DNA from 4 places in the Promicromonospora sp. NPDC050249 genome. Region 1 is predicted to be linked to each of the others. Evidence: predicted binding sites of a transcription regulator. Region 1 holds the regulator's gene; each other region holds the start of a gene.
The links. Region 1 encodes HrcA, which represses chaperone genes, less so after heat shock. Its sites were predicted from a motif close to TTNGCACTCGNNNNNNNCGAGTGCNAA; they were not measured.

Region 1 (4,367 bases):
CGGTGTCGACGCCGGCGGGGACGTTCACGGAGACGGTGCGGCGCGAGCGCACGCGGCCCTCGCCGGAGCAGTCGGTGCAGGGCTCGGGGATGACCGTGCCGAAGCCGCCGCAGGCGGAGCAGGGCTGGTTGGTCATGACCTGGCCGAGGAACGAGCGCGCCACGCGCTGCACGGAACCGCGCCCGTGGCAGACGTCGCAGGTGCGTGCCGAGGTGCCGGGCCGCGCGCCGTCGCCGGCACAGGTGTTGCACACCACCGCGGTGTCGACCTGGATCTCGCGCTTGGCGCCGAACACCGCCTCGGCGAGCTCGAGGTCGAGCCGCACCAGCGCGTCGTTACCGCGCCGGGCGCGCGGGACCGGCCCGGCGGGCTGCCCGCCGCCGAAGAAGGTCTCGAAGATGTCCTGGAAGCCGAACCCGGCACCGAACCCGCCGCCAGCGCCACCACCTGGTGCGGTGGGGTCGACGCCCATGTCGTACTGCTGGCGCTTGTCCGGGTTGGACAGCACCTCGTAGGCACGCGCGACGTCCTTGAACCGGTCCTCGCCCACATTGCCTGCCACGTCGGGGTGCAGCTCGCGGGCCAGCTTGCGGTAGGCCTTCTTGATCTGCTCGGGCGAGGCGTCGCGCGGAACACCGAGAATCTCGTAGTAGTCGGTCACAGGTCTCTCTCTTGAGCAACGTGGGTGAGGAGGTTCGTGGACAAGGGGATGTCAGCTGGGCAGCACACGCGACAGGTAGCGCGCGACGGCGCGCACCGCGGCGATGGTGCCCGGGTAGTCCATACGGGTGGGGCCGATCGAGCTCAGGATCGCGACGGAGTCGCCGTCGGACGAGCCGTAGCCGGACGTGACGACCGAGGTCTCGGACAGGCCGGCCAGGCGGTTCTCGTGGCCGATGCTCACGGCAACCCCCGCGTCGTCGGTCATGTCGGTGAGGAGGCCGAGCAGGACCACCTGCTCCTCGAGGGCCTCGAGCACGGGACGCAGGCCCTGTTCGAACCGCATGCTGGAGCGCGCCAGGTTGGCCTGGCCCGTCAGCACTATGCGCTCCTCGCTCTCCTCCGCGAGCGCGGCGGTCACCACCTCGGCGACGGCCGTACCCAGCGCGCGATGCTCGTCGGGCATCGCCTCGGTGACCCGCGCGAAGGCGGTGCCGATCTCGGTGAGCCGGTGGCCGGCGGCCGCGGCGTTGAAGCGCGCGCGCAGCTCGCCGAGCGTCGCGTCGTCCATCCCGAGGGGCACGTCGAGGTACCGCTGCTCCACCCGTCCCGTGTCCGTGATGACGACGACGAGGAGCCGCCCCTCGGCGGAGGGCACGAGCTCCAGGTGCCGCAGCCCGGAACGGCGCAGCGACGGGTACTGCACGACGGCGACCTGGCCGGTCAGCTGCGCGATGAGGCGTCCGGCGCGGGCCACCACGTCGTCCAGGTCGACCGCCTCGGACAGGAACGTCTCGATGGCGCGCTTCTGGGGCACGGTCAGCGGCCGCACCTCTGCCAGCTGGTCCACGAACAGGCGGTAGCCCTTGTCCGTGGGGATGCGACCGGCCGAGGTATGCGGCTGGGCGATGAGCCCGGCCTCCTCCAGCGCCGCCATGTCGTTGCGCACGGTCGCCGGGGACACACCGAGCTTGTGCCGCTCGGTGAGTATGCGGGAGCCCACGGGCTCCCGTGTCCGGACATAGTCCTCCACGATCGCTCGCAAGACATCGAGCCTGCGTTCTTCGCTCACCGCGCTCACCTCCGTCCCAGGTAGAACGTCCGGGACCTGCACCCGGGTTCCGGCCGGCGCTCCAGCACTCTCGCCAGCCGAGTGCCAATCCTACGCGGCACACGCCACAGGCCAAGTCCCCGACCCGCGACCCGTTCCGGCCGGCCGGACCCGGACCGGGCAGACCTGCAGGTCAGGCGCCCAACCCTAGTGTCATCCCCGTTCGCGAGGGGCCGACTAGGGCAATGCCTTAGGTACCGCCGAACGCCTGCGCAGGCCCGGCCCGAAAGATGCGGCGACCGCCCGATCCGCCGGCGGTACCTCACGGACGAACCTTGAGTCATCGCCGGCGACGGGCCGGCGACGACCAGGAGGCACACACCATGTTCGGTTTTACCGACTTCGCCGAGTACCGCAGGAACGAGCAGGAGACCGACCGCCGGACCGAGCAGTCGCGGATGGCCCGCGAGCGCAAGGAGACTGCCCGCCGCCAGGCGACCGAGCAGCGCGCCGCCGAGCGCGCCGCCGAGCGCGCCGCCGAGCACACCCGGCAGGCCAAGGCCGCCCGCACGGCCAGGCCCCGCGTCGCCTGACGCCCGGCGTCAGCACCTGCCAAACAGCCATGACCAGCAACGATGACCAGCGGACCGACCACAGGACCGGCATGGGACGATGAGCCCATGCCGGTTCCCCGCGCCCGCCTGGTGGGTCGAGCCCGAGAGCTCGGCGAGCTCACGGCCGCCCTCGACGCCGTCCGCTCGGGTGGTAACCGCACGATAGTGATCGCAGGCGAGGCAGGGATCGGCAAGACCCGCCTCCTCGACGAGCTCACCTCGCAGGCCGACGGCGTCACCGTCCTCACCGGGCAGTGCGCCGACGAGGGCTCCGGCCCCCTCCCCTACGCGGCCCTCGCCGGACTGCTGCGCGGGATCGTCCGGACGGTGGGCCCCGAGGCAGTGGTCGACGCGGCCGGGCCCGCGGCCGGCGCCCTGTCCGTCGTCGCTCCCCAGCTCGTCGCCCCGGCGTCCGACGCCGGAGCGGACCGCCTTCCCGAGGTCCTCGCGAACCTGCTCACCGGGCTCGCCGCCGAGCGCCCCGTCATCGTGATCATGGAGGACCTGCACTGGTCCGACGACGTCACCCGCGCCGTCGCCCTCCGCCTCGCGCGCACCGCACCCGACGGCCTGCTCCTGCTGCTCACCTACCGCAGCGACGACGTCGGCCGCGCGCACCCCCTGCGCACCGTCATGGCCGAGCTCGACCGGGCCCGGCTCACGACCCGCCTCGACCTGGCCCGCCTGGGCGTCGCAGAGGTCCGGGAGATGGCGCACGACCTGCTCGGCGGCTCCCCCGGCCGCCAGGACGGGCCGGCACGCGGCCTCGACGCGCGTCTGCACGCCGGCCTCTCCGCCGAGCCGTTCACCGACCTGGCCGACCGCAGCGAGGGCGTCCCCTTCTACGTCGAGGAGCTGGTCGGCTTCCTGGACACCGACCTGCCCGACTCCCTGCGCGACATCCTCCTGCTGCGCTACTGGAACCTGAGCCGCGAGGCCCAGGCCCTCTGCCGCGTCGTCGCGGCCGCCGGCCCGCGCGTCTGGCACGACGTGCTCGACGACGTCCTGGCCGACGTCACCACCGGCGTCGGACCCGAGCCGGAGGAGGGACTGCGCGAGGCGGTCGACGCGCAGGTGCTCGTGACCACCGACATCGGCTACGCGTTCCGGCACGCGCTGGCCCAGGAGGCCGTGTACGCCGAGCTGCTGCCCGGCGAGCGCCGCCGCCTGCACGCCGCGTACGCGCGGGCGCTGGAGGGCGCCCTCGTCCGGCGCGCCCGGTCGGTCGCCAAGCTGTCGCGGATAGCGGACCACTGGTGGCGGGCCGGCGTCCTGGACAAGGCGCTCGCGGCGGCCGTCGTCGGGCACCGGGTAGCAGCGGACGGCGCGGCGTCGTCCACCGCTGTCACGCTCGGGGAGCGCGCCCTGGAGCTCTGGGAACAGGTGCCAGACGCCGAGACCGTGGCCGGCCTGCCGCACCACGAGCTGCTCCGTACCGTCGCCGAGTCGCTGCGCGGGTCCACCCGGACCACCCGCGCCCTGGCCGTGGCCCACGAGGCGATCGCCGAGTGGCCCGACGACGATCCCGCAGGCCTCGCAGGCATGCTCTCCGACACGGCGCTCATCGCGGGTCACGCCGGCTCGGGCGAGGGGCCCGAGCTCATCGAGCGGGCCCTCGCGCTCGTGGAACCCGGCCGGGACGACGCGGTACGCGCCCACCTGCTGATGCTGCGGGCGCGCCACGCCATGCTCGACGGCCGGACCGAGGAAGGGATAGTGGCAGCGACAGCGGCCTACGAGGCCGGGATCGCGATCGGCAGCCCCGAGGTCGCGTCGGTGGCCCTGAACCTGCGCGGCGTGAGCCGGGTCCAGCGCGGCGACGCCGGCGGCTTCGCCGAGATCGACGCCGCACGCGACGCGGCAGAGGGAGCCTGGCGAGGACTGAGCCGGTACTACACCAACGGGTCGGACTCCCGGATCCTCGTCGGCGAGTGGGACCGGGCGGTCGAGATCGCCCAGGAGGGGGTCACCGAGGCACGCAGGCACGGCGCGTCCGAGGGCTCGCGGATCATGATCGAGGGGAACGTCGTCGAGGCCTGGAT
Region 2 (4,367 bases), on a different contig from region 1:
CTGAGCAGAGCGTGGCAGATCTGGTCGCGGCGGCCGACCCCGCTGCGAAGTACATGGTGTACAACCTCGGGACCGTCCAGGGCCTCGCGGCCACGGCCAATGCGAGCCTCGTCTCCGGCGGCCTCGGTGGGTCGGAATACACCGCGACGCCGCCGGAGACCGACCTCTCTGCGGTAACTTCGGCCGGGACGAACGTCGTCTGGTACGGCGAGGGGCGGGACAAGGAGGCCAAGGCGGCCGCCGCGATCCTGGGCATCCCGGAGGCCAGCGTCGTCATGAACGCCGCCGTGACGAGCTCCCCTCAGGCTGTCTGGGTCTTCCTGTTCACGGCACCGACGGGCTGATGACGCCAGCTGGCTGAGCGTGCCGATGGCAGCGTTGTCGTCGGCATTCGGTCAACCACTGGTCGGCTCCCGGGCAGGGTCGGAGTGTGGGCGATTTTCCGTCCGGCTCGTACCACTAGATTGATATTCGCCTGCCCGGACCGTGCCTCAGGTCTCTGACCTGCCCGTTCGCCATCCGCTTAATACCTCATACGGGACATAGAGGGTTCCCTGGTGTGAGCCGGACCACTAGGCTCGAACCACCACGGGTCGACCGAGTGTCCCGTGCAGAGGTACAAGGAGAACTACGCATGGCCCAGGGCACCGTCAAGTGGTTCAACGCCGAGAAGGGGTATGGCTTTATTACCCCGACTGCCGGCGGCCAGGACCTTTTTGTTCACTACAGCGCGATCCAGTCCGATGGCTACCGGTCCCTCGACGAGGGGCAGGAAGTGGAATTCGAGGTGGGGCAGGGACAGAAGGGCCCGCAGGCAGAGCAGGTTCGTCCACTCTGATTCGATGGGACGACGGGCGGGAAGGGCCCGCCCGTCGCCCGCCGCCCCCCAGGACAGCCGGGACCCAGACCCCGGCGTCCGATCTGGACGGTCGATGACGACCGTCGTTTCCGCGCAGCCGGACGATGATGCCCGACGCCGCCGAGCAGCCGCCCGTACCGCGGCTGCTCGTCCTGGCACCTGGTCCCCCGCCAGGCGAGCCTCGACCGGTAGGACTGGCCCCGCCATGGGCCGTCCGGCCCGATACCGTGATTCGATGGGGGAGTGACCCTGCTCGACGCGGTGGTGGTGGGTTCAGGACCCAACGGCCTGGCGGCCGCGGTGACGCTCGCCCGCGCGGGGTTAGGGGTCCGGGTCCTCGAGGCCCAGCCGACGATCGGTGGTGGCGCCCGCACCGTCGCGATCCCCGAGCTCGCGGACGGCATGCTGTTCGACCTCTGCTCCGCCGTGCACCCCATGGCCTGGGCGTCGCCCTTCTTCCGGTCCTTCGATCTCTCCGCACGCGGTGTCGAGCTCGTCGCACCCGACGTCGCCTACGCCCATCCGCTCGACGGCGGACGCGCGGGCATCGCCTTCCGCGACCTGGCTCGGACTGCCGACCGGCTCGGGCCCGACGGCGACGCCTGGGGCGACCTGCTGGGCCCGCTCACCGCCCACTGGCGGCAGGTCACGGCGCTCGCTCTGGGCGACAAGCGGACGGTGCACGGCATGGCGGAGGGCGTGCCCGGTTCCGGCGGGCACACGCTGCCCGTGCGGGCCCTCGCCTCGATGGTCGGGCCCGGTCTGCACTTCGGCTCCGCGCTCCTCGAGCAGGGCGGGCCCCGCTGGGACCGCAGGTTCCTCACGGACGAGGCCAAGGCGCTGCTCACCGGCGTCGCGGCGCACAACATCACACCGCTCCCGTCGCTCGGGGGCGCGGGGACGGCCCTGCTCCTCGCGGCGCTCGCGCACGCCGACGGCGGCTGGGCGATCCCCGTCGGTGGCTCCCAGGCGATAGTGAACGCGATGGTCCGCGACCTGGAGGCGCACGGAGGAACCGTCGAGACCGGCCGCCGGGTCGAGAGCTGGTCCGACCTGCCGCCCGCGCGGGCCGTCTTCTTCGACACCACGCCCAGCACCCTGCTCCGGATCGCCGGCGACCGGGTCCGGCTGAGGCGCCGCGCAGCCCTGCGACGGTTCCAGTACGGGAACGCGGCGGCCAAGGTCGACTTCGTCCTCGACGGTCCGGTCCCCTGGCAGGTACCCGACGTCGGGCGCGCCTCCACCGTGCACGTCGGCGGCACTCGGGCCGAGCTGGTGGCCGCGGAGGACAGCGTCTCGCACGGGCTGCATGCCGACCACCCGGTGGTCCTGGTCAGCGACCCGAGCGTCGCCGACCCGAGCAGGCTCAGCGGTCCGGTGCGGCCGCTGTGGACGTACGCGCACGTGCCCGCGGGGTCCACGCAGGACGTCACAGAGGCGGTGACCAGGCAGATCGAGCGGTTCGCGCCCGGCTTCCGCGACGTCGTCGTCGGTTCGCGGTGCATACCCGCCGCGCAGATGGAGCGCCACAACGAGAACTATCCGGGTGGCGACATCTCCGCGGGGGCGGCCACGATGTGGCAGATGGTCGCGCGCCCCACGCTCGCACCTGATCCCTACCAGGTCGCCGAGGGGCTCTACCTGTGCTCCGCCTCGACCCCGCCCGGGCCGGGCGTGCACGGGATGGGTGGCTGGCACGCCGCCCGCCGGGCGCTGCTGCGGGAGTTCGACGTCCGCTCGCTGCCGGACCTCCGTCCGTGACCCAGCCGACCCGGACGCGCCTTGCACTCTCATGGTCCGAGTGCCAATAATGTCTTAGCACTCTCCGTTCGAGAGTGACAGCAATGGTCGAATGGTGAGGCCTCCGGTCACGACGAGACATGATCGTCGGGACGGCAGGCCGTCCGTCGCGGGCACCGGCCGGCCTGGACAAGCCACCAGCGGAGGATTCATCCCCATGGCCAAGATCATCGCGTTCGACGAGGTTGCTCGTCGAAGCATGGAGCGCGGGCTCAACCAGCTCGCCGACACGGTGAAGGTCACGCTCGGCCCGAAGGGCCGCAACGTTGTTCTTGACAAGAAGTGGGGCGCCCCCACGATCACGAACGACGGTGTCTCCATCGCCAAGGAGATCGAGCTCGAGGACCCGTTCGAGCGGATCGGCGCCGAGCTCGTCAAGGAGGTCGCCAAGAAGACCGACGACGTCGCGGGTGACGGCACCACCACCGCCACCGTGCTCGCCCAAGCGCTCGTGAAGGAGGGCCTGCGTGTCGTTGCCGCCGGTGCCAACCCGATCGCCATCAAGCGTGGCATCGAGAAGGCCGTCGAGGCCGTCACCGAGCAGCTGCTGAACGCCGCCAAGGACATCGAGACCAAGGAAGAGATCGCCGCCACGGCCGCGATCTCGGCCGGTGACCCGGCGATCGGCGAGCTCATCGCCGAGGCCCTCGACAAGGTGGGCAAGGAAGGCGTCATCACCGTCGAGGAGTCGAACACGTTCGGCCTCGAGCTCGAGCTCACCGAGGGTATGCGCTTCGACAAGGGCTTCCTCGCGCGCTACTTCGAGACGGACCCCGAGCGCCAGGAGGCCGTGCTCGAGGACCCGTACGTCCTGATCGTCGAGTCGAAGATCTCGAACGTCAAGGACATGCTGCCGCTGCTCGACCAGGTCATGAAGTCGGGCAAGTCGCTCCTCATCATCGCCGAGGACGTCGAGGGCGAGGCCCTGGCGACCCTGGTGCTGAACAAGATCCGTGGCACCTTCAAGTCCGTCGCCGTCAAGGCGCCGGGCTTCGGCGACCGCCGCAAGGCCATGCTGCAGGACATCGCGATCCTCACCGGCGGCCAGGTCATCACCGAGACGGTGGGCCTCAAGCTGGAGAACGCGACGCTCGAGGAGCTCGGCCAGGCGCGCAAGGTCGTCGTCACCAAGGACGAGACCACGATCGTCGAGGGTGCCGGCGAGGCCGACCTCATCGCCGGTCGCGTGAACCAGATCCGCAGCGAGATCGACAAGTCCGACTCGGACTACGACCGCGAGAAGCTGCAGGAGCGCCTCGCCAAGCTGGCCGGTGGCGTCGCCGTCATCAAGGCCGGCGCGGCCACCGAGGTCGAGCTCAAGGAGCGCAAGCACCGCATCGAGGACGCCGTTCGCAACGCGAAGGCTGCCGTCGAGGAGGGCATCGTCGCCGGTGGTGGCGTGGCCCTCATCCAGGCCGGTGCCGTCGCGTTCGCCAAGCTGGAGCTCGAGGGCGACGAGGCGATCGGTGCCTCGATCGTGCGTGCCGCCATCGACGCGCCGCTCAAGCAGATCGCGATCAATGCCGGCCTCGAGGGTGGCGTCGTCGCGGAGAAGGTGCGCAACCTCCCCGCCGGTCAGGGCCTGAACGCCGCGACCGGTGTGTACGAGGACCTGCTCGCCGCGGGCGTGAACGACCCGGTCAAGGTGACCCGTTCTGCTCTGCAGAACGCGGCCTCGATCGCCGCGCTGTTCCTCACCACCGAGGCA
Region 3 (4,367 bases), on a different contig from region 1:
GCCAGCGGGCTGCGGACCTACTTCAGCGTGGTGCTTCCGCAGCTGCGGGGTGCGGTGTCGGTGGCGGTGCTGATCAACATCATCAACGTGTTCAACTCGCTGCCGATCCTGCGCGTCATGACGGGGTCCATCCCCGGTTACGACGCCGACACCGTCATGACCATGATCTTCAAGTACATGCAGAACCAGCGGCAGATCGACCTGGCCAGCGCGCTGTCCGTCATCGCGTTCCTTGTGGTCATCGGGATCGTCGCCATCTACGTGCGGGTCGTCCGCCCCCTCGAGGAGGTCTGATGACCGTGACCACCGCCTCGGCGACCGCGCCGCGCAAGGCGACCCGGCCGCCGTCGGACAACCGGAAGCGCGTGCGGAAGTACACCGCGGACCAGGTGCCGATCGGGTCCCTGCTGCTGCGCATGTTCGCAGGCCTCGTGGTGCTGGCCGTGTTCATGCTGCCGTACCTGATCATGTTCTTCGGCTCGGTGAAGACCAAGGCCGAGATCAGGTCGGTCGACCCCACCTACTTCCCCACGGAGTGGCACTGGGAGAACTACGTCACGATGTGGGCCACGCCCGAGACGCCGCTGCTGCAGAACCTGATCTCCACCCTGGTGATCTCGCTGTGCGCCACGCTGCTCGTGCTCGCCGTGGCGCTGCCCGCCGCGTACTACACGGCGCGGTTCCGGTTCCCCGGCCGGCTCGTGTTCCTGTTCCTCGTGATCGTGACCCAGATGGTGCAGCCCGCGGTGCTGACGTCGGGCCTGTTCCGCCAGTTCATCGCCCTCGGGATCCTCGATACGTGGGCCGCGATGATCCTGGTCAATGCCGCGTTCAACCTGTCGTTCGCGGTCTGGATCATGCACAGCTTCTTCGCGAGCATCCCGAAGGAGGTCGACGAGGCCGCGCAGATCGACGGCGCCGGCACGTTCACCGTCCTGACGAAGATCAACCTGCCACTGGTGTGGCCCGGGATCGTGACGGCAGTGGTGTTCACGTTTGTCGCGTCCTGGAACGAGTTCGCGGCGTCGCTGGTGCTGCTGTCGACGGCCGGCAACCAGCCGCTGTCCGTGGCGCTGACGAAGTTCGTGGGCCAGTACGAGACGTCGTGGCACTACGTGTTCGGGGTGTCCATCGTGGCGATCGTGCCCGTGGTCATCCTGTTCATGGCCATCGAGAAGCGGCTCGTGGGCGGCCTGGTGGCCGGGTCGGTGAAGTAGGCGAGCTCGGCGCGTGCCGTCGGTGAGCCAGGTCGTCTCGACCGCCGGACGAAATCTGTCCCAGTGGTGGACATTCGCTTAGCATGGTGGCGAACCCATCCAGAGCGGTCGAGAGTCCTGGCTCCCTGACACCGCAGCAACCTGCCGACTTCCTGCCTCGAGGCCGTGGCGTGAGGACGTAAGGTGCTCACGCCAGGTTCGATGGAGCAGCCATGGTCGCCGAGGTACACCCGCACCGCCCCACGGTGTCGTTCGAGCTCATGCCACCACGTCGGCCCGACGCCGCACCGAACTTCTGGGAGACGGCGCAGCGCCTTGTGGCGGCTCGCCCGGACTTCGTGTCCGTCACGTACGGCGCCGCGGGCGGCGACCGGGCGACGTCGCGCGAGGTGCTCGCCACGCTGCTCAGGGGCACGCCCGTGCTGCCCGTGGCCCACCTGACCTGTGTGGGTGCGTCCCGCGAGGACGTGTCCGAGGTGATCGACGAGTTCCTCGACGCCGGCGTGCGCTCGTTCCTCGCCCTGCGGGGGGACCCGCCGCGCGACGAGCCGGACTGGCGTCCCGCGGACGACGACGTGCGGTCCAGCATCGACCTGGTCCGGCTGCTGCGGCAGGTGGACGAACGTCGTTGTGCGGCGGACGCCAGCACCGCCCTGCGGTCCGCCGCGCGCCCGCTCACCATCGCCGTCGCGACGTTCCCGGACGGCAACCCCGGGGCCGGCACCACGCGCGAGCAGGAGGTGCGGCGGCTCCTGGAGAAGCAGGAGGCGGGTGCGAGCTTCGCGATCACCCAGTTCTTCTACCGGGCCGAGTCGTACACAGGGTTCGTGGAGTCGGCCCGTTCGGCGGGCGTGACCATCCCGATCCTCGCCGGGATCCTGCCCGCCACGGAGGCCCGTCGCCTGCGCCGCGTCGAGGAGCTCACGGGCGTCGCCGCGCCGGCCGACCTGCTGCGAGAGCTCGACCGGCTCACGGGGCCCGGCGGCGAGGTCGACGCCGAGGCCCAGCACGAGCGCGGCCTCGAGTACTCCACGACACTCGCGCGCGACGTGCTCGACGCCGGTGCCCCCGGCGTGCACGTGTACACCTTCAACAAGCACCGGCCTGCTCTGGACCTGCTCGAACGCGCGGGGCTGATCGGCCGCGCGGCGGCCTGACCGAGGTCGCCTCCTGGCGTGTTCGCCAGGAGCGATCGGGTGCGTCCCGGGGGTTGGCACTCTCGGAGCGAGAGTGCCAGAATTGAGGCGTAGCCGGACGGCGGCCAGCCCCGTCGTCGATCGCTGCGGCCCTGGAAGGGCCAGGGCCGCATCGTTGTAGGAGGTGATGCGCGATGGCTACCTACTGGGACCCGTTCCAGGAGATGGACCGGTTGTTCAGCACGTTCGCCGGCAACGCACGGCAGTCCGGCGGCATGCCGATGGACCTGTTCCGCACGGGTGACCACTACGTCCTGTCGATGGACCTGCCCGGCGTCGACCCCGGCACCATCGACGTGTCGGTAGAGGACCGGACGCTGACGATCCGCGCCGAGCGCACGCAGCGGTCCGACGGTGAAGCCCAGTGGCTGGTCCGCGAGCGGCCCACGGGGACGTTCGCACGGCAGCTGACGGTGGGCCGCGGGCTCGCCCTCGACAGCATCTCGGCCTCGTACGCCGACGGCGTGCTGTCGCTGACGATCCCGGTCAGCGAGGACGCGAAGCCGCGCAAGGTCGAGGTGTCGCACACCTCTGGTGCCACGTCGATCGGCCAGGGTGCGTCCGAGAGCCGGCAGACCATCGAGTCCTGACGCCGCGGCCGCGGCACCCGGGCCGCGGCATGCGCCGGGCCCACAGGTCCATGGGTGGGCCTGTGGGCCTGGCGTGTCGGGCGGGGATCAGCAGCCGCAGCCAGAGTGCTGTCCTGCGAAGTCGTGCTCCCAGACGTACTGGTCGTTGCCGACCGCGACGGCCTTCCAGTAGCCGGCCTTGGCGCGGACGGTGGTGGTGAACTCCCCGGCACCGTTCGTCTTGACGGACTTGACGTACGTCGCGTCACCCTCAAAGGGGTTCATCGTGTGGTAGATCCGCACGGTGACGCCGCCTGCGAGGCGGTAGTTACCGATACCGGTCGGGTAGTGGACCCGCAGGCGCTTGACCGTGCCGGAAAAGGTTCCGGGCTCGGAGTTGGTGTCCTCCGGGTTGGAGATCTTGGCCGAGACGATGGTGTCGCGACGCAGCAGCACCTGCTTGACCCTCGGCACGTCCACCGTGTGCGTGGTGACCTGGCTACCTCGCTTCACCGTGGCGGTGACCTCCAGGCCGACGTCGTACTTTCCGGGGACGGCGGTCGGCGGGAGCTCGATGCCCCCCGAGATTCGGAGACCGTCGTCGAACGACACCGGGTAGCGGCGTGTGCTGGTGCTCCCGACCCGCTGAAGTGTGAGCTGCGCGGCGCTGACGTCGGTCACGATCCCGCCCTCGGTGCCGAGCGCCACGGCGTACCTGATGTCGAACGGGGCGATCTGAGTGGACTTCTCGGTGTTCCCGATCAAGACGTCGCCCAAAGCCTCGAGCTTGGCCCGGAACACGGTGCCGTTCACCTCGTCGCTGATGACGACCGGTGCGGCGGTGGCTGCGGTCGGGACGGCGACGGCGCCCCCGACGAGCAGCAGCGCCGCCAACGTGGTGCCCGCGAGGGCCTTGCGGGTGAGGCCATTCCTGATGATCGACATTTCTTCATCCCCTTGTGCTGCACGCCGCTGCGTGCCGGCCGTCCGGCGCCGGGTTCGGCGTCCGTCATTGCTCAATACGGTCGGCGGGAGGGAACCGATGAGGACAGGAGCGGGTGAGGTTTCCAGGGTCCCGGGACGGCTCCGTCGCGCGCTCGGCTGTTCCTGCAGTACGCGTCAGACCCACAGGCCACCTGAGTGGCCTGTGGGTCTGAGGTGTGAGCGGCAATAGGGTCAGCAGCTGCAGGTGGGACCCTGTGAGGCGAACGTGTGGCCCCAGACGTACTGGTCGTTCCCGACCGGGACGATCTTCCAGTAGCCGGCCTTGGCGCGGACGGTGGTGGTGAACTGTCCGGCACCATTCGTCTTGACGGACTTGACGTAGGTCGCCTTGTCCCCGTCGAAGGGGCCCGTCGCGTGGTAGATCCGCACGGTGACGCCGC
Region 4 (4,367 bases), on a different contig from region 1:
GAACGGTGCGTGCTCGCGGGACCCGTGACGATCCGCGCCATCGCGCCCTGTGCGGCCAGCGCCGCGGCGAGCGCGTGCGCGGACAGCGGCACCACCTCGTCCGGCGCCGCGAACACGAGCACGATCTTGCGCATACGGCTGGGGTGGTTGGCCGGCGGGCCGCCCGCCTCGACCATCGCCCGCTCGAACTCCTCGGTGTAGTGGCGCAGCGCCCGGAGCGCGGCGGTCGCGAGCACCACCTCGGGCATCTCGCCCGGACCGGCGAGGACCGTGCGCTCGGACAGACGCAGCCACGCCGGCTCGACCAGCTCGGTCCACCACGTCGCCGGGTCCCCGTCGGGGCCGAGCACGAGCAGGTTGTCGCAGGCGGTCCTGCTGTAGGCGAGAGCGGCATCGACGAGGGCGGAGACGCGACCCGACGTCGGCGCCGCGGCCGAGGCCGACCGCGGTCCCGCCATGGCGGGGGCATCCCCACCCGTCGCGCCACCAGGGAGCGCTCGCAGGCGTGCCCTGCCGCGCGGTTCTTCCTTCGGCTCGCCCCTCGGCGGCGGGGTCGGGTCCTCGCCGTCCTCCTCACCGGGCTCGGCGGGCGCCTGGAGGGTTCCGACGAACGTCTCGGCGAACTCCTCCGGCTCGGCGCCGTCCAGGTCGCCCTCCACCTGCACGGCAGGCAGCGCGGGCGCCGACCGGGTGGCGACCTCGAGCTCAGCGTCCCCTGCCTCGACAGCGGCCCGCGCGGCGTCCACCGGCGCGACGCCCTCGAGCGTCAGACGGCGCATCACCAGGAGGCGGGCGACGTCGTCCGGGGTATAGCGGCGGTGCGATCCAGCGGTCCGGCCCGAAGGGCCGAGCCCGTACCGGCGGTCCCACGTACGGAGGGTGGCTGGCGCCACCCCGAGACGTCTGGCCACTGCGGCGACGGCCAGTCCGGGGCTGGATGCACGTGACCCGCCCGAGCTCTCGGCAGGCCGCGAAGATGTCATGGACTCGATTCTGCCGACCTGGACCTCTACGCGCCACTGCGAAACCCGGCGTGCCGCCGATCTCGGTGGAATCCGGTTCAGATCGACGCAAAACCGGTCAGCCCTGGCGCGCTTACGGTGACCCGATTCGGGCCGGCCGTCCGAAAACTGCCCCTTGAACAACTTCTGCACAACTTGTAGGTTGTTCGACATGACGGAGATCTCGAGGCTTCCCGGTCCGGTAATGGAACTGTGGGAATGGCAGTACACGGGTGCGTGCCGCGACGCGGACGACACCCTGTTCTTCCACCCCGAGGGCGAGCGTGGGTCGACACGCCGCAGGCGCGCCGAGGCCGCCAAGGCGATCTGCCGCTCCTGCCCCGTGATGATGCAGTGCCGCGAGCAGTCGCTCCGCGTGCGCGAGCCGTACGGCGTGTGGGGTGGGCTCAGCGAGGACGAGCGCTCGGCCATCCTCGCCGGCAAGTCCGTCTCCGCCTGACCCCGTCTCCGCCTCACCCGACCTCCGCCTGATCCAGGCACGAGAAGGGCCCCGCACCTCTCGGTGCGGGGCCCTCGTCGTCTACCTGGGGTGAGCTGGAGTCAGCTCACGACCACGGCGAGGATGTCGCGGGCGGAGAGCACCAGGTACTCCTCACCCGCGTACTTGACCTCGGTGCCGCCGTACTTGGAGTAGATCACCTTGTCACCGACGGCGACGTCCAGCGGCACACGGTTGCCGTTGTCGTCGATGCGGCCCTGGCCAACGGCCAGAACCTCGCCCTCCTGGGGCTTCTCCTTGGCGGTGTCCGGGATGACCAGGCCGGAAGCGGTCGTGGTCTCGGCTTCGAGAGCCTTGACGACGATCCGGTCCTCGAGCGGCTTGATGGGGACCGACACGTCGGACCTCCTCTTTCGTGAGCGGATCGAGAGATCAGCTGCGTGATGGGCGTAAGTGGCTCGAACGTTCGACCGTCCGCCGTCGTCGCGGGTGCCGGCGGGCACGAACGTCTGGGTTCTCCTCCGCGGGCCCGTGGACCGGGTTCCCGCGGCGGTGAACAACCCCAAATCTAGGTCGGTGCTAGCACTCGGTCAAGGCGAGTGCCAATCGGGTGGAGTGGCTCACACTCTGCGGGGCCGACGCGCCGCCGCCACACCGGAATCTCGCCATCTCTACGAAAAGGTTGCGTCGCGCCGCTCGTCACGACCAGGACAAACGTGGAAAGATCTTCCCATGGATGCGGCGATTCTGAGCAAACTGCTCAGCCCCGACGGCTGGGCCTTGCTTGGCGCCCTCCCGCCCTATGACGAGCGACAGGCGATGAAGACCGTGACCGCGCTGCGGGCCAGGGGCGTCGCGCCGGACCTCGCGGCCGCGGTGGTCACCCAGTCCAGGCTCCGCACGCGGGCCCGGGCCAAGTTCGGTGACTTCGCCGACGGGATGCTCTTCACCCCCGACGGCCTGGAGCAGGCGACCCGGCTCCTCGTCGCCGCTCTGCACGCCCGCCGGTACCTCGACGCCGGCGTCTCCGTCCTCGCCGACCTCACCTGCGGCATCGGTGCCGACTCGCTCGCGTTCGCGGGGACGGGCCTGCGGGTGGTCGCCACCGATCTGGACGAGTGCACCGCCGCGATCGCGCAGTGGAACCTGCGCCACTTCCCCGAGGCGGACGTGCGGCACGCCGACGGGCTCGGACTCGACCTGCGCGCCGAGGGCATCGAGGGCGTCTACGCCGACCCTGCCCGCCGGGTGAGCGGCGGCTCGGGCGCGCGCAGCAGGCGGGTCTTCGACCCACGGGCCTACGAACCCCCGCTCGACACCGTCTGGGCGCTGCGTGAGACAGTGCCCGCCGTGGGCATCAAGGTGGGCCCGGGCATCCCGCACGACGGCCTGCCCGACGACGCCGAGACCCAGTGGGTCTCCGTCAACGGCGACGTGGTCGAGGCCGGCCTCTGGTTCGGGCCGCTGGCCCTCGACGGCCCCGGGCGGTCGGCGCTCGTGCTGCGCACCTTCACCGACGACGACGGCAAGGAGCACACGCTGAGCCGCACGGTCCGCGGCGCCGACGTCGTGCCGGACGTCGGCGGCGTCGGACAGTACCTGTACGAGCCCGACGGGGCGGTCATCCGCGCGGGTCTTGTCGGCCAGGCGGCCGCCGAGCTGGGCGGACGCCTCGTCGACCCGACCATCGCGTACGTCACCACGGACAGTCCTGCCGAGCTGCCGGCGGCCCGGCCCACGGACTCGGTAGGGGCACCGGCACCGATAGCCACCGGCTACCGGGTGCTGGACACCATGCCGTTCGGCCTGAAGCGGCTCAAGGCGTACCTGCGAGACCGCGACGTCGGACGCCTCACGATCAAGAAGCGCGGCACCGCGGTGGTGCCTGAACAACTTCGCAAGCAGCTCGTGCTCACCGGGACCGAGGAGGCGACGATCGTGCTCACACGCGTGGCAGGCAACCAACAGGTACTTCTCGTCGAACCACTGGGACCCGTATGAGCTCGCCGGCCCGGCTCGGATTCGGCGAGTCCCCCCGCTCCACCGTGGGCCTCGAGTGGGAGATCGGGCTGATCCGGTCCGACACGGCCGACCTCTCCCAGTCAGGCCCGGAGGTGCTCGAGGCGCTCGCACGCACCGCCGTCGAACCGCGGGGCGGCTCGGCGAGCTATGCCCCGCACGTGGCCGGCGAGTTCATGAAGAACACCATCGAGCTCGTGACCGGCGTCTGTCGGACCGTCGCGAGCGCGGGGGCGGACCTCGACCGCCTCCTCGACCGGGTCCGGACGGTGACCGACCCGCTCGGCCTCGACCTGATGGGTGGCGGGACGCACCCGTTCGCACGGGCCGCCGACCAGCAGGTCGGCGAGAAGGAGCGCTACTCCCGGATCATGGAGCGCACCGGCGTCTGGGGCGCGCAGCTGATCATCTGGGGGCTGCACGTCCACGTCGGGGTCGAGCACCGGGACAAGGCGCTGCCGCTGATGCGCGCGATGCTCACCTACTTCCCGCACCTGCAGGCGCTCTCGGCCGGGTCGCCGTACTGGGCCGGCCAGCACACCGGCTACGCGTCCAACAGGTCGCTGCTGTTCCAGCAGATTCCCAGCTCAGGACTGCCGGTCCCGTTCGAGACCTGGCAGGAGCTCGAGGCGTACGCGGGCGACATGCTGCACGTCGGCGCGGTCGAGGCGTTCAACGAGGTCCACTGGGACGTGCGGCCCTCGCCGGCGTTCGGCACGCTCGAGGTGCGGGTCTGCGACGGTCCGACCAACCTGTCGGAGGCCCTCACCCTGGCGGCGCTGGTGCACTGCCTGGTCGAGCACCTGTCCACCCAGCTGGACCAGGGCAGGACCCTGCCAGTGCTGCCGCCCTGGTTCGTGCAGGAGAACAAGTTCCGCTCGGCCCGC

Region 2: groL (chaperonin GroEL) is a predicted target of HrcA. The motif match lies at 2,641-2,667, and genes of this name have one in related genera.
Region 3: AB0I32_RS06805 (Hsp20/alpha crystallin family protein) is a predicted target of HrcA. The motif match lies at 2,428-2,454, and genes of this name have one in related genera.
Region 4: groES (co-chaperone GroES) is a predicted target of HrcA. The motif match lies at 2,041-2,067, and genes of this name have one in related genera.

The regions. Positions count from the first base shown of each region.
Region 1 is NZ_JBFAKY010000026.1:49,652-54,018, forward strand. It holds gene dnaJ (molecular chaperone DnaJ) at 1-661, opposite strand, end outside; gene hrcA (heat-inducible transcriptional repressor HrcA) at 713-1,732, opposite strand; gene AB0I32_RS20115 (hypothetical protein) at 2,095-2,304, shown strand; gene AB0I32_RS20120 (AAA family ATPase) at 2,392-4,367, shown strand, end outside.
Region 2 is NZ_JBFAKY010000008.1:18,960-23,326, reverse strand. It holds gene AB0I32_RS08260 (hypothetical protein) at 1-344, shown strand, start outside; gene AB0I32_RS08255 (cold-shock protein) at 635-838, shown strand; gene AB0I32_RS08250 (NAD(P)/FAD-dependent oxidoreductase) at 1,103-2,620, shown strand; gene groL (chaperonin GroEL) at 2,817-4,367, shown strand, end outside.
Region 3 is NZ_JBFAKY010000006.1:157,809-162,175, forward strand. It holds gene AB0I32_RS06790 (sugar ABC transporter permease) at 1-294, shown strand, start outside; gene AB0I32_RS06795 (carbohydrate ABC transporter permease) at 294-1,217, shown strand; gene AB0I32_RS06800 (methylenetetrahydrofolate reductase) at 1,430-2,374, shown strand; gene AB0I32_RS06805 (Hsp20/alpha crystallin family protein) at 2,548-3,003, shown strand; gene AB0I32_RS06810 (hypothetical protein) at 3,091-3,927, opposite strand; gene AB0I32_RS06815 (hypothetical protein) at 4,159-4,367, opposite strand, start outside.
Region 4 is NZ_JBFAKY010000042.1:1,940-6,306, forward strand. It holds gene AB0I32_RS24055 (MerR family transcriptional regulator) at 1-983, opposite strand, end outside; gene AB0I32_RS24060 (WhiB family transcriptional regulator) at 1,174-1,461, shown strand; gene groES (co-chaperone GroES) at 1,563-1,859, opposite strand; gene AB0I32_RS24070 (SAM-dependent methyltransferase) at 2,194-3,462, shown strand; gene AB0I32_RS24075 (glutamate--cysteine ligase) at 3,459-4,367, shown strand, end outside.